Regions from separate parts of the Peribacillus sp. QJM3NY_7 genome, predicted to be linked through region 2. Evidence: a T-box and tRNA genes for the amino acid it is inferred to sense, from the RefSeq annotation. Region 2 holds a T-box; the other holds one or more tRNA genes.
What was found. A T-box is a leader RNA that pairs with one kind of tRNA and senses whether it is charged. The one in region 2 lies ahead of leuS (leucine--tRNA ligase), so its partner is inferred to be a tRNA-Leu.
Positions count from the first base shown of each region.

Region 1: it encodes a tRNA-Leu, which carries the amino acid that the T-box ahead of leuS (leucine--tRNA ligase) is inferred to sense. The anticodon was not compared.

Region 1 is NZ_CM149663.1:290,728-298,502, reverse strand. Features, by position in the region: tRNA gene AC0VX1_RS01605 (tRNA-Met) at 1-1, opposite strand, end outside; rRNA gene rrf (5S ribosomal RNA) at 68-183, opposite strand; rRNA gene AC0VX1_RS01595 (23S ribosomal RNA) at 299-3,231, opposite strand; rRNA gene AC0VX1_RS01590 (16S ribosomal RNA) at 3,408-4,958, opposite strand; tRNA gene AC0VX1_RS01585 (tRNA-Gly) at 5,054-5,127, opposite strand; tRNA gene AC0VX1_RS01580 (tRNA-Pro) at 5,161-5,237, opposite strand; tRNA gene AC0VX1_RS01575 (tRNA-Arg) at 5,245-5,321, opposite strand; tRNA gene AC0VX1_RS01570 (tRNA-Leu) at 5,340-5,425, opposite strand; tRNA gene AC0VX1_RS01565 (tRNA-Leu) at 5,485-5,566, opposite strand; tRNA gene AC0VX1_RS01560 (tRNA-Lys) at 5,576-5,651, opposite strand; tRNA gene AC0VX1_RS01555 (tRNA-Gln) at 5,662-5,736, opposite strand; tRNA gene AC0VX1_RS01550 (tRNA-Asp) at 5,815-5,890, opposite strand; tRNA gene AC0VX1_RS01545 (tRNA-Glu) at 5,915-5,986, opposite strand; tRNA gene AC0VX1_RS01540 (tRNA-Ser) at 6,007-6,097, opposite strand; tRNA gene AC0VX1_RS01535 (tRNA-Asn) at 6,105-6,179, opposite strand; gene AC0VX1_RS01530 (SprT family protein) at 6,312-6,791, opposite strand; gene cmpA (cortex morphogenetic protein CmpA) at 6,875-6,994, shown strand; gene AC0VX1_RS01520 (Tex family protein) at 7,069-7,775, opposite strand, start outside.
Region 2 is NZ_CM149663.1:4,900,934-4,908,708, reverse strand. Features, by position in the region: gene AC0VX1_RS23630 (alpha/beta hydrolase) at 1-564, shown strand, start outside; gene AC0VX1_RS23625 (hypothetical protein) at 628-1,023, opposite strand; gene mnmM (tRNA 5-(aminomethyl)-2-thiouridylate-methyltransferase MnmM) at 1,371-1,943, opposite strand; gene mnmL (tRNA modification radical SAM protein MnmL/YtqA) at 1,940-2,899, opposite strand; gene AC0VX1_RS23610 (SMI1/KNR4 family protein) at 3,068-3,574, shown strand; gene AC0VX1_RS23605 (DUF2524 family protein) at 3,671-3,934, shown strand; T-box leader at 4,088-4,318, shown strand; gene leuS (leucine--tRNA ligase) at 4,372-6,786, shown strand; gene AC0VX1_RS23595 (Ig-like domain-containing protein) at 7,124-7,775, shown strand, end outside.

The DNA of each region.
Region 1 (7,775 bases), 940 kb from region 2:
GACGGTATAAATGTTTCTTTTATAATTGTAGTATTCCCGTTTATTCAAAAAGAATACAAAGATTATAGCTTGGCGGCGTCCTACTCTCACAGGGGGAAACCCCCAACTACCATTGGCGCTGAAGAGCTTAACTGCCGTGTTCGGAATGGGAACGGGTGTGACCTCTTCGCTATCGCCACCAAACATTTAATCTTTTAGCACACTTATTATCATAACATGTATGAAGTCAAAATGCAAGAAGAAATTTTCATTCCTTCAAAACTAGATAATAAGAAGGTATTTCATTTTTTAAAAAGCGTTGGTTAAGTCCTCGATCTATTAGTATCAGTCAGCTCCACATGTCACCATGCTTCCACCTCTGACCTATCAACCTGATCATCTTTCAGGGATCTTACTAGCTTGCGCCATGGGAAATCTCATCTTGAGGGGGGCTTCATGCTTAGATGCTTTCAGCACTTATCCCGTCCGCACGTAGCTACCCAGCTATGCCTTTGGCAAGACAACTGGTACACCAGCGGTGCGTCCATCCCGGTCCTCTCGTACTAAGGACAGCTCCTCTCAAATTTCCTGCGCCCGCGACGGATAGGGACCGAACTGTCTCACGACGTTCTGAACCCAGCTCGCGTACCGCTTTAATGGGCGAACAGCCCAACCCTTGGGACCGACTACAGCCCCAGGATGCGATGAGCCGACATCGAGGTGCCAAACCTCCCCGTCGATGTGGACTCTTGGGGGAGATAAGCCTGTTATCCCCGGGGTAGCTTTTATCCGTTGAGCGATGGCCCTTCCATGCGGAACCACCGGATCACTAAGCCCGACTTTCGTCCCTGCTCGACTTGTAGGTCTCGCAGTCAAGCTCCCTTGTGCCTTTACACTCTACGAATGATTTCCAACCATTCTGAGGGAACCTTTGGGCGCCTCCGTTACTCTTTAGGAGGCGACCGCCCCAGTCAAACTGCCCACCTGACACTGTCTCCCACCCCGATAAGGGGCGCGGGTTAGAATTTCAATACAGCCAGGGTAGTATCCCACCAACGCCTCCACCGAAGCTGGCGCTCCGGCTTCTCAGGCTCCTACCTATCCTGTACAAGCTGTACCAAAATTCAATATCAGGCTGCAGTAAAGCTCCACGGGGTCTTTCCGTCCTGTCGCGGGTAACCTGCATCTTCACAGGTACTATAATTTCACCGAGTCTCTCGTTGAGACAGTGCCCAGATCGTTACACCTTTCGTGCGGGTCGGAACTTACCCGACAAGGAATTTCGCTACCTTAGGACCGTTATAGTTACGGCCGCCGTTTACTGGGGCTTCGGTTCAAAGCTTCGCTTGCGCTAACCTCTCCCCTTAACCTTCCAGCACCGGGCAGGTGTCAGCCCCTATACTTCGCCTTGCGGCTTCGCAGAGACCTGTGTTTTTGCTAAACAGTTGCCTGGGCCTATTCACTGCGGCTTTTCTGGGCTATTCACCCTAAAAAGCACCCCTTCTCCCGAAGTTACGGGGTCATTTTGCCGAGTTCCTTAACGAGAGTTCTCTCGCACACCTTAGGATTCTCTCCTCGCCTACCTGTGTCGGTTTGCGGTACGGGCACCTTACATCTCACTAGAGGCTTTTCTTGGCAGCGTGGAATCAGGAACTTCGGTACTATATTTCCCTCGCCATCACAGCTCCGCCTTAATGGAAACGGGATTTGCCTCGTTTCCGGCCTAACTGCTTGGACGCGCATATCCAACAGCGCGCTTACCCTATCCTTCTGCGTCCCCCCATCGTTCAAACGATGTATAGGTGGTACAGGAATATCAACCTGTTGTCCATCGCCTACGCCTTTCGGCCTCGGCTTAGGTCCCGACTAACCCTGAGCGGACGAGCCTTCCTCAGGAAACCTTAGGCATTCGGTGGAAGGGATTCTCACCCTTCTTTCGCTACTCATACCGGCATTCTCACTTCTAAGCGCTCCACCAGTCCTTCCGGTCTGACTTCAACGCCCTTAGAACGCTCTCCTACCATCGACACCATACGGTGTCAATCCACAGCTTCGGTGATACGTTTAGCCCCGGTACATTTTCGGCGCGGAGTCACTCGACCAGTGAGCTATTACGCACTCTTTAAATGGTGGCTGCTTCTAAGCCAACATCCTGGTTGTCTAAGCAACTCCACATCCTTTTCCACTTAACGTATACTTTGGGACCTTAGCTGGTGGTCTGGGCTGTTTCCCTTTCGACTACGGATCTTATCACTCGCAGTCTGACTCCCAAGAATAAGTATTTGGCATTCGGAGTTTGACTGAATTCGGTAACCCGTTGGGGGCCCCTAGTCCAATCAGTGCTCTACCTCCAATACTCTCATCTTGAGGCTAGCCCTAAAGCTATTTCGGAGAGAACCAGCTATCTCCAGGTTCGATTGGAATTTCTCCGCTACCCACACCTCATCCCCGCACTTTTCAACGTGCGTGGGTTCGGGCCTCCATTCAGTGTTACCTGAACTTCACCCTGGACATGGGTAGATCACCTGGTTTCGGGTCTACGACCTCATACTCATTCGCCCTATTCAGACTCGCTTTCGCTGCGGCTCCGTCTCATCAACTTAACCTCGCATGAAATCGTAACTCGCCGGTTCATTCTACAAAAGGCACGCCATTACCCATTAACGGGCTTTGACTACTTGTAGGCACACGGTTTCAGGATCTATTTCACTCCCCTTCCGGGGTGCTTTTCACCTTTCCCTCACGGTACTGGTTCACTATCGGTCACTAGGGAGTATTTAGCCTTGGGAGATGGTCCTCCCTGCTTCCGACGGGATTTCTCGTGTCCCGCCGTACTCAGGATCCACTCAGGAGGGAACGAAGTTTCAACTACAGGGTTTTTACCTTCTTCGACGGACCTTTCCAGGTCGCTTCATTTACCCCGTTCCTTTGTAACTCCATGTTGAGTGTCCTACAACCCCAAGAGGCAAGCCTCTTGGTTTGGGCTAATTCCGTTTCGCTCGCCGCTACTCAGGAAATCGCGTTTGCTTTCTCTTCCTCCGGGTACTTAGATGTTTCAGTTCCCCGGGTCTGCCTTCAGTACCCTATGTATTCAGGTAAAGATACTGTTCCATTACGAACAGTGGGTTTCCCCATTCGGAAATCTCCGGATCAAAGCTTACTTACAGCTCCCCGAAGCATATCGGTGTTAGTCCCGTCCTTCATCGGCTCCTAGTGCCAAGGCATCCACCGTGCGCCCTTTCTAACTTAACCGTTAAAAAAGATCTTACAGATGCTTTGAAAAAAATTAATTGCCTTCTATCTATTATCTAGTTTTCAAGGAACAAAGCAGAAAGAATCCATCACATCGTGATGTTCGTCTTTCCTATTTGAATGAATTACTCATTCAAAACTGAACAAAACAAAAGCGCTCTCGTAATTATCCTTAGAAAGGAGGTGATCCAGCCGCACCTTCCGATACGGCTACCTTGTTACGACTTCACCCCAATCATCTGTCCCACCTTAGGCGGCTGGCTCCATGAAGGTTACCTCACCGACTTCGGGTGTTACAAACTCTCGTGGTGTGACGGGCGGTGTGTACAAGGCCCGGGAACGTATTCACCGCGGCATGCTGATCCGCGATTACTAGCGATTCCGGCTTCATGCAGGCGAGTTGCAGCCTGCAATCCGAACTGAGAATGGCTTTATGGGATTCGCTTACCTTCGCAGGTTTGCAGCCCTTTGTACCATCCATTGTAGCACGTGTGTAGCCCAGGTCATAAGGGGCATGATGATTTGACGTCATCCCCACCTTCCTCCGGTTTGTCACCGGCAGTCACCTTAGAGTGCCCAACTGAATGCTGGCAACTAAGATCAAGGGTTGCGCTCGTTGCGGGACTTAACCCAACATCTCACGACACGAGCTGACGACAACCATGCACCACCTGTCACTCTGTCCCCCGAAGGGGAAAGCCCTATCTCTAGGGTTGTCAGAGGATGTCAAGACCTGGTAAGGTTCTTCGCGTTGCTTCGAATTAAACCACATGCTCCACCGCTTGTGCGGGCCCCCGTCAATTCCTTTGAGTTTCAGCCTTGCGGCCGTACTCCCCAGGCGGAGTGCTTAATGCGTTAGCTGCAGCACTAAAGGGCGGAAACCCTCTAACACTTAGCACTCATCGTTTACGGCGTGGACTACCAGGGTATCTAATCCTGTTTGCTCCCCACGCTTTCGCGCCTCAGTGTCAGTTACAGACCAGAAAGTCGCCTTCGCCACTGGTGTTCCTCCAAATCTCTACGCATTTCACCGCTACACTTGGAATTCCACTTTCCTCTTCTGCACTCAAGTTCCCCAGTTTCCAATGACCCTCCACGGTTGAGCCGTGGGCTTTCACATCAGACTTAAGGAACCACCTGCGCGCGCTTTACGCCCAATAATTCCGGACAACGCTTGCCACCTACGTATTACCGCGGCTGCTGGCACGTAGTTAGCCGTGGCTTTCTGGTTAGGTACCGTCAAGGTACCAGCAGTTACTCTGGTACTTGTTCTTCCCTAACAACAGAACTTTACGACCCGAAGGCCTTCTTCGTTCACGCGGCGTTGCTCCGTCAGACTTTCGTCCATTGCGGAAGATTCCCTACTGCTGCCTCCCGTAGGAGTCTGGGCCGTGTCTCAGTCCCAGTGTGGCCGATCACCCTCTCAGGTCGGCTACGCATCGTCGCCTTGGTGAGCCATTACCTCACCAACTAGCTAATGCGCCGCGGGCCCATCTATAAGTGACAGCGTAAACCGTCTTTCCATCTTCTCTCATGCGAGAAAAGAACGTATCCGGTATTAGCTCCGGTTTCCCGAAGTTATCCCAGTCTTATAGGCAGGTTGCCCACGTGTTACTCACCCGTCCGCCGCTAATCTCAGGGAGCAAGCTCCCATCGATTCGCTCGACTTGCATGTATTAGGCACGCCGCCAGCGTTCGTCCTGAGCCAGGATCAAACTCTCCGAAGAAATGTTTGACTTGCTCATTTGCTTTTTTGATAGTGTGTGCTCACTTAAAATTTAACGTTGGCGCTTTGTTTTGTTCAGTTTTCAAAGAGCAATAATGGAGCGGGTGAAGAGAATCGAACTCTCATCATCAGCTTGGAAGGCTGAGGTTTTACCACTAAACTACACCCGCATTTAATTTTAAAGTATTTTCAGAAAGAAAGAATGGTCGGGAAGACAGGATTCGAACCTGCGACCCCTTGGTCCCAAACCAAGTGCTCTACCAAGCTGAGCTACTTCCCGTAAAATATGGTGCGCCCGGCGGGAGTCGAACCTACAACCTTCTGATTCGTAGTCAGATGCTCTATCCAATTGAGCTACGGGCGCTAATTTCTATGATGTTATTGGTGCGGCCGAGAGGAGTCGAACCTCCACGGGGTTTCCCCCACTAGGCCCTCAACCTAGCGCGTCTGCCATTCCGCCACGACCGCGAAAGCGACTTTGTAAGTTTAACACCTTTTCAACTTGATGTCAAGAAGAAAAATATCAGTGCGGGTGAAGGGACTTGAACCCCCACGCCTTGCGGCGCCAGATCCTAAGTCTGGTGCGTCTGCCAATTCCGCCACACCCGCGAAAATAAATGGTGAGCCATGAAGGATTCGAACCTTCGACCCTCTGATTAAAAGTCAGATGCTCTACCAACTGAGCTAATGGCTCTAAATAAAAATGGCTGGGCTAGAAGGGATCGAACCTTCGCATGACGGAATCAAAATCCGTTGCCTTACCGCTTGGCTATAGCCCAATAATTAAATGCTAATTAACAGCCAGGATAATATTATATCACGATAATATTTATTTGGCAAGTGTTTTTTTAAAAAAATGGCGGTCCCGACGGGAATCGAACCCGCGATCTCCTGCGTGACAGGCAGGCATGTTAACCGCTACACCACGGGACCAGTATTTGATTGTGCATAAGAAAGTGACCCATACGGGATTCGAACCCGTGTTACCGCCGTGAAAGGGCGGTGTCTTAACCGCTTGACCAATGGGCCTTGATATAAAAATATGTAACTGGCGGAGAAGGAGGGATTTGAACCCTCGCGCCGCTTACGCGACCTACACCCTTAGCAGGGGCGCCTCTTCAGCCTCTTGAGTACTTCCCCAAAAAAATGGCTCCGCAGGTAGGACTCGAACCTACGACCGTTCGGTTAACAGCCGAATGCTCTACCACTGAGCTACTGCGGAATAATGAAAATTGGGTTCCTTTTTCACGCTCAAGGACCTTAGTGTTTTTCGTTAAGGACAAGTTGTTATCTTGTCGACTCTTATGATTATAAAGAGGTTGCAACCTAAAGTCAAGAGTTCTTTTGTGTTTTTTTATTTTTTTGTTTTTTTCTCCTTAAACCCTTGGTAAATCAGTGTTCCACGACATTTACCACAAACGAAACGGGTAGTGTCGATTCGTTTTTTTCTTATATATACCTGCTGACAGTCTTCACATTTATATTGAATTGTATTCATCTTTTTCTTTAATTGGTTAGATGGCAGCGGCTCGCAAAATCTCGGTGCCCCCACTTTTTTGAGTAAATGCTTAAAGTCCGCATCACGATGCTGGTACCCCTTCTTCTCGATGTGCAGATGGTAATGGCACAATTCATGCTTAATGATTCCAATCATTTCTTCCACACCGCGTTCATCAAGATACTTCTTATTTATTTCTATATTGTGTGAACGGAGCAAGTATCGTCCTCCTGTTGTCCGGAGACGCGGATTAAAACTCGCTTGATGTCTAAAGGCCTTTTTAAAGTCTTTCAACGAAATTTCTTCTACTAGTTTTTGCAATTGACGATTATCCATTTCCCCCTCCCTTTCCTTGGTAACATGACAACCCATTATAACATAGACTAATAATACAATAGGAAACTAAGGGAGGAAAAGCTATGCCTAATTGGTTCCAGAATCAAATCCGCAAAGCCTTTTATGAAAAGGATTATTATCAAGTGAAGATGTTGAATCAATGTTGGTTTTTTTATCAAAAGAAAGAAAGTCTCAGATTATAGATTCGACATTGTTCCAAAAATAAATACATCATTTCAAAAAAACCCCTTCTAATATAGAAGGAGCTTACCTTAGGCTAGTTTTGATCCTTTGGCTCGAGCATCGTTAAAGATACCCTTTGCTTTTGGGAGTCAACTAGTTCGACCCAGACTGTGACAACATCCCCAACGGCAACTACATCCAATGGGTGCTTTACAAACCGGTTGCTCAGTTTAGAAATATGCACCAGTCCATCCTGTTTAACACCGATGTCCACAAACGCACCAAAATCCACAACATTCCTCACTGTACCTTGTAACTCCATCCCAGTTTGCAGATCCTCCATTTTTAGTACATCCTGCTTAAGCAGCGGTTTTGATAACTCATCCCGAGGATCTCTTCCCGGTTTCATCAAATCATCGATGATATCTTTGATCGTAATTTCCCCAATTTCCAATTCATTGACCAAATCAGCAGGATTTAGCTTACCTAACTCTTCATTCAGTGCATCACTGCCTAAATCCTCAGATGTGAATCCCATTTTCTTCAATAATTTATTCACGGCACTGTAGTTCTCAGGATGTATCGCGGTTTGATCTAAAGGTTCCTCTCCATTAATGATACGTAAGAACCCTATACATTGTTCATATGTTTTGGCACCAAGCCGGGGAATCTTCTTTAATTCCTTCCTGCTTGAAAACTTCCCTTCCACTTCCCTTTTCTTCACGATATTTTGGGCAACCGATTTTGATAAACCAGCTACATATTGTAAGAGAGACGATGAAGCGGTATTGACATTAACAC
Region 2 (7,775 bases):
TCGTTGCCGGTCTTTTTACTTGGACACAGCATGGGCGGTTTGATTTCGATACGCCTTCTTCAGGAAGAGGAATGGGACATTGCAGGGGTGATTCTTTCTTCTCCTTGCTTGGGCCTCGTGACGAAGCCGCGGAAGTTCCTTACAATGCTCTCGCATGGTTTGAACATCGTTATGCCTCAGTTCAGGGTGGATTCCGGATTGACACCTGAAATGGCGACGAGAAGTGCGGAAATTCGTGAATCCGATAGAAACGATACCTTATATATCACAAAGGTTTCGGTTCGCTGGTATCGCGAGCTTGCACAGGCTATGAAGGATGCTTTTGAAGAGATTCCTGAATTTCAGGATGTTCCGCTTTTGGTGATGCAGGGCGGAGATGACCGAATCGTGAACAAGAAGGCGGTTCGTGAGTGGTTCAATTATAATTTGGCCAGTGAAAAGCAATATAAGGAATGGCCGAAGCTTTATCATGAAATCTTCAATGAACCGGAGCGTGATGATGTATTTCAATATGCGCTGAGTTTTGTTGAAAACCGTTTAAAGATATTAGGGTATGTCGTTTGATTCCGTACATACTTCAGGATAAATGAAAAACTGCCGAAGTTAGCCTTCGGCAGTTTTTTTGGATCAGCCTGCGTTTTTAAGCAATTCGTTCGACTTGATGACCGGTGCCCAGAAAGTAACCGGGTACATAAATTGGTTCAAATGAGGAAGTTCCTTTTTGTTGGATAATGCAGTGGATAGGAGATAAATGGATTTGAAGGTCAAGTCATTGGCGAATAGGTCTAAAAGCGTCGCTTTCATATTCATGATCGCTTCATGGTTTTGGGTGGAAATCATTAAATCGAGCTGTGGCAGGAACTTATCAAAATGATGGTCAAATTGTTTGAGGCCCTCCATGGTTTTTTGTTCTTCTGTCAACGAGTTGAGCGAGCTGACAAAATCCCCGTATTGCTCGCTTGAATCCCTTTTGATTTTTTCAGTCAATATATCCGTCAGTAATGAAGTAGGCAAATGTTCCATTTTCTGCACCCTCTTATCTATTTTCTATCATTATAATCATTAAAGACGAAAAATTCAAAAAGTTAAGATTGGTAATTCTGCTGCCTGCGAGTTCGGATTGAAAAAACACAATTCTTATAGAACGGTGTTCAGACTGTAGATGTTTGTCTACAGTTTTTATGAGGGTTTGTAAAATCACGAGCGTTTTCCACTCTAGGCACTCGCTTTCCGCGGGCGGTCCAGCGCCTGCGGGGTCTCCCCTGGACGCGTTTCGTGTGGAGTCTTGCACACTCGCTCTAATCAAAAATTAGATAAAACCGCTTTTGTCTACAAATGAACACCGTTCGAATAGAACGGTGCCAGATTTATCATCTCTTTTCAATCGCGACAATGAATGGCGGATTGTTTGCTTGGTTGATGAACCCGTATCTCAGGATATGGGCTTTCTGTTGAGGGAAGTTCTCTACATAATCCATCAATGCATCCCGTTCTGCCGATCCCCCTGGATGACCATGGTATATGACGAGGATGATGATGCCTTCAGGCGCCAGCAGTTCGAACAGCTGTTCAATGGCTGATATCGTCGTCTCGGCTTGGGTGATGATTGATTTGTCTCCGCCAGGTAGGTAGCCCAGGTTGAAGATGGCGCCTGTGACCTTTCCGGAATGTTCTTTCCTGATATATTTGCTTAAATGTTCATGCCCATCGTGAATGAGGGTGCAGTGCTCTTGTAAATTCTCGGCGTTCAGTTTTGCCATTGTGGTTTCGATCGCTTCTTTTTGAATATCAAAACTATAGACATGTCCGTCTTTACCTGTAAGTCCTGCAAGAAAGACGGTATCAAAGCCGTTGCCCATCGTGCCATCTATGGTTATATCCCCGGGGCGGACCGCTTTTTCCAGCAGAATCCTGGCGAAAGGCAAAATTCGATCTAGCTTCATGATTGTACCTCCATGTGATGATTTTTCCCCTGCCAGCTGTTGCGGCGTTTCAGTTCGGCGTCAATGGCATTCAGGACATCCCATTTATTGACGCTCCACATTGGACCGATCATCAAATCGATCGGACCATCACCAGTAATGCGGTGAACGATCATTTCTGGAGGGATTATTTCCAGCTGGTCACATACAAGGCTGACATAATCGTCACGGTCAAGAAACTCGAGCAGGCCTTTTTCGTATTGTTTGACCATCGGTGTCCCTTTTAATAGATGAAGTAAATGGATCTTTATCCCCTGCACATCGAGTTTGGCGACTTCACGGGCTGTTTCCATCATCATGCCGTAATCTTCCTGAGGCAGGCCATTGATGATATGGGAGCAGACACGGATGCCGTGCTTGCGCAGTTTATCGACGCCTTCTTTGTAGCAATCGAAGTCATGGGCGCGGTTGATCATCGTTGCGGTCTTTTCATGGACCGTCTGGAGACCCAGCTCGACCCAAAGGTAAGTGCGTTCGTTCAATTCCGCTAAATACTCGACTACATCATCTGGAAGGCAATCCGGGCGTGTCGCGATGGAGAGTCCGACGACACCTTCCTGGGTCAATACACTTTCATATTTCTCGCGAAGCTCTGCCACGGGTGCATGCGTATTCGTGAATGCTTGGAAATAGGCCATATATTTTCCATCTTTCCATTTGTGGTGCATCCGTTCGCTGATTTTTTTAAACTGGACGTCCAAGGGTTCAACCCTGCTGCCAGCGAAGTCACCAGAGCCTGAGGCACTGCAGAAGGTACAGCCGCCATGTGCGACGGTGCCATCACGGTTCGGACAATCAAAACCGCCATCCAGGGCAACTTTAAAGACCTTATGTCCAAAATGTTCTCTCAGGTGGTAATTCCATGTATGATATCGTTTGTTGTCCGTTGCATATATAAACGGGTTTGCTTGATTCAAATCAGCAACCTCCTAAATAAAATAAAGCGCAACATATATTATACAACATTCTCGCAGCTAGGTCTTTTTTTGAAAAATAAGCGTATACTGTATACTTGAAGGCTAAATATTTTGCCGCTATTTCCAGTTTATCTTTGAATGACTATATCCAATCGGGAGCTGATGGACATGACCGGTCAAGTTGAAGAAGCGATCAAACAAATGAAAAAGAAATTAGCCGAAAATAATCAGGTGATCGAAGTAAATGAAGATGGATTCACATACAAAGCCACTTGCACCTTCAATTCACCTGCTTCGGATGAGCAAATTCATTCCTTTGAAAAGAAAACCGGACTGCTTCTGCCTGAGGATTATAAGGAGTTTTTAAAAATAACCAATGGATGCCGTCTGTTCGATAATGTGGAATCAGGCGGGGAAAACGATTTATACAGCTTGGATGATATTATTAATTACACATATGAAAATTCCTACGAGGGATGCTATAAAGTGGCCTGCATTTATCAAGATAATATTGTGATCGATGGGGAAGCCGTCGCCAAAGGCGATAAGGAGTATTTAATGGTAAAAGGCCATATCGATGATTTTGAAGAAGGCGAGAAGCTCCATATGGGCTTTGCCGAATGGATCGAACAGTTCATTTCCCATCAAGGTGAGAAGTTTTGGGATAAAGGTTGATTGCTCAAAAAAAAATGATAATCCTCCCGTTATTTGCTCAAACTAGAAAAGATGATTCCGAATCATCCAAATGAGACGCGAAGGAGAGGGTTTGAAATGGCAACCAGACAATCCGTCGATCATTTTTTAGAGCAATGTGAAGGGGCTCTCCATTTTGCAGAGTTTGAATTTAACGAGGCCTCACGGCAGGAGCATTATGATGATGAACAATTTCAAAATTCGCAAAGGTATATCGAAGAGGCTTTGACGGATATGGAACGATTGTATGCCAGTTCGAATGACCAGCAACGGGAAATGCTTTCGCGGATGAAGCAGCAGTTGAACGAATTGAGGAATGAAATGATTTTACTGCGACATTAAATGGAAGCAGGGGAGCTATGAATGAATAGCTCCCTTTTTTGCACGAATTTTCCTGATTTCGCATATATAATGAAAAACCTGTCGATAATGTTTATGTACGGCTATTGCAATTATCGGTGAAATTGACTAGAATGAAATAAAATCAATATTCTCATAAAGACTATGATGAGGAATAGTAGCGGTTTAAACCAGTAAAGAGAGTTGACGGGTGGTGCAAGTCAACCTGGGACGGTCGCGAACTCGCCTTGGAGTCCCGGGTGTGAATGAATAAGTAATGCCTGGCGTTTTAATCCATGTTACGGATGTTTTAAGCTGGGCGGATTTTAGCTATCGCCAATGTGGGTGGTACCGCGGGAAGATATACATAATCCTCTCGTCCCTATTTTGGGATGAGGGGTTTTTTATTGTTTTTTAAACGGAAATTAGGAGGAAATCATATGAGTTTTGACCATAGAAGCATAGAAACGAAATGGCAAAAGTATTGGGAAGGCAATAAGACATTCAAAACGGGTGAAGATAGCGGCAAACGCAAATTCTACGCGCTGGATATGTTCCCATATCCTTCAGGGGCCGGTCTTCATGTGGGGCACCCGGAAGGTTATACGGCAAGCAACATCCTGGCACGGATGAAACGGGCACAGGGGTATAATGTATTGCATCCGATCGGGTGGGACGCCTTTGGACTTCCGGCAGAGCAATATGCGATCGATACGGGAAATGATCCAGCTGAATTCACGGAGCACAACATCAACACGTTCCGCCGCCAAATCAAAGCCCTTGGTTTTTCTTATGACTGGGATCGTGAAATAAACACGACAGATCCCGACTATTACAAATGGACGCAATGGATTTTCTTGAAATTATATGAAAAGGGCCTTGCCTATATTGATGAAGTGGCCGTTAACTGGTGTCCTGCACTTGGCACGGTATTGGCGAATGAAGAAGTCATCGATGGGAAAAGTGAGCGTGGAGGCCATCCTGTTGAGCGCCGCCCAATGAAACAGTGGATGCTTCGTATCACGGCGTATGCTGACCGTTTAATCGACGATCTGAATGATGTGGATTGGCCGGAAAACATCAAGGATATGCAGCGTAACTGGATTGGCCGTTCCGAGGGAGCGGAGGTTACATTCAATATCGATGGCTTTGATGAAACATTCACGGTGTTCACGACTCGTCCGGATACGTTATTCGGTGCAACATATGCCGTATTGGCACCTGAACATCCGTTTGTCGATAAAATTACGACAGCTGATCAAAGTGCGGTAGTTGAAGCCTATTTGGATGAAGTGAAACATAAAAGCGACTTGGAAAGAACAGACTTGGCAAAGGATAAATCAGGCGTGTTCACGGGGGCTTATGCGATTAACCCGGTAAATGGCGAAAAAATGCCGATCTGGATTGCCGATTATGTGTTGATCAGCTACGGAACAGGAGCAATCATGGCCGTTCCTGCCCATGATGAGCGAGATTATGAATTCGCAGTAAAGTTCGACTTGCCGATCAAGGAAGTCGTAGCTGGCGGAGACGTGACAAGTGAAGCATATACAGGCGATGGACTTCATGTGAATTCGGAATTCCTTGATGGGTTGAATAAGGAAGATGCCATTTCGACCATGATCAAATGGCTGGAAGAAAAAGAAATCGGCACGAAGAAAATAACATACCGCCTTCGCGACTGGTTATTCAGCCGTCAGCGTTACTGGGGTGAACCGATTCCAATCATCCATTGGGAAGACGGCACGATGTCTCCAGTGAAGGAAGAAGAACTTCCATTGATTTTACCGAAAACTACGGACATCAAGCCTTCGGGTACAGGCGAATCACCACTTGCGAACATATCGGAATGGGTGAATGTAACGGATGAAAACGGACGAAAAGGGCGCCGTGAGACGAATACGATGCCACAATGGGCAGGAAGCAGCTGGTACTTCCTTCGTTATATCGATCCGGATAACAAAGAAGCACTTGCCGATCCTGAAAAATTAAAAGAATGGATGCCGGTCGACATTTATATTGGCGGCGCCGAGCATGCGGTGCTTCACTTGCTTTACGCTCGTTTCTGGCATAAATTCCTGTACGATATCGGTGTCGTGCCAACGAAGGAACCGTTCCAGAACCTATTTAACCAAGGGATGATCCTTGGTGAGAATAATGAAAAAATGAGTAAATCCAAAGGGAACGTCGTGAACCCGGATGATATCGTGGAAAGCCATGGTGCCGATACACTTCGCATGTACGAAATGTTCATGGGGCCATTGGATGCTTCGATTGCCTGGTCCACAAACGGATTGGACGGTTCCCGCAGATTCCTTGACCGTATCTGGCGTTTATTAGTCAACGATGACGGGACGATCACAGATAAGATGACAGAGACGGATGACACGGGCAAGCTCGAAAAAGTCTATCATCAAACGGTTAAAAAAGTGACCGAGAACTACGAGGAATTGAAATTCAATACGGCGATTTCACAATTGATGGTATTCATTAATGATGCTTATAAAGCGGATTCGCTTCCTAAGGTGTATATCGAAGGCTTCGTAAAGCTGCTTGCACCAGTTGCACCGCATATCGCCGAGGAGCTTTGGTCTAAACTGGGCCATTCCGAGAGCATCACCTACGGAACATGGCCGGCTTTCGACGAAGCGAAGTTAGTGGATAACGAAGTCGAAATCGTCATCCAAATCAACGGAAAAGTCAAAGCGAAATTAATGGTGCCGACTGACACTACGAGAGAAAAACTGGAAGAAATCGCGATGGGTGATGATTCCATCAAAGAACAAATCGATGGGAAAACCATTCGTAAAGTGATTGCCGTACCAGGCAAATTAGTCAATATCGTCGCAAACTAAATAAAAATGATTGGAAGCTGTCCCGCATATGTTTACTGCGGGGACAGCTTTTTTTTCGTGGCATTGGCTGATTTTAGGAAAAAGGTCATGTTAGGATACTCACCGATTTAACTCTATTAGCGATCAATCTGCCAAATGGACATCTACTATCGTCATGAGAGGAAATCGGAACGTAAATAACTTGCCTAATTGGTTCATGCGAATCATTTTTCAGCTCTTTGGCCAAGGAAATCAAGCATTTGACATAAAAAAGGGAAAAAATTGGTTGATAAAATTTTACAGTGTGATAGTTTGGTATAGTACTATATTTTTTTAACCAATTATTGGAGGGAAAACCGTGAAATTTAAGAATGTGAGTCGAATTACGGCGTTTGCACTAATTTTTGCACTGATTTTCAGCTTGATGGTTCCACTGAATTCTCAAGCAGCAGCTGCAGCACCCATTGAAAATGTAAAAACGATTAAAAATGGGGACACTCTGGACGGAAAGTTTGAAAAACCGGATGTTCAATGGTACCAAATCAGTCCCACAACAGAAGAAGTACAAAAGTTCTCCCATATTGAGTTCGAAGTCAATTCGGACAAAATCTTGAATATCTCCGTATATCAAGATAAAGAAAAAGCAGAAAAAGATGAGAGCAATTATATTGTCTCTGCTTATCCTGATGAAAAAGCTGTAGTCGATTTCCCATATGCATGGGAAGGCACATATTATGTTAAAGTTGAATATTTCGGCGATACGGATGATGAGGGAAATCCCATTCCGGATGCGGAAAATGTAGCTGAATACTCCATCAATGCGCATTCAGTAACATTGCCGCCATCTGCCGGGGACGAAGGGGAGGAGCTTGAATCTTGCCCGGTTGAAGTGAGTGTAAACGATAAGAAAACGGGAGAATCCATGTTAAAAACACTCCGCGTGTTTAGAGATGAAGTTCTTACGAAGTCGTCTGAGGGACGTACCCTTTCCTCTTTATACTATAAAGCTT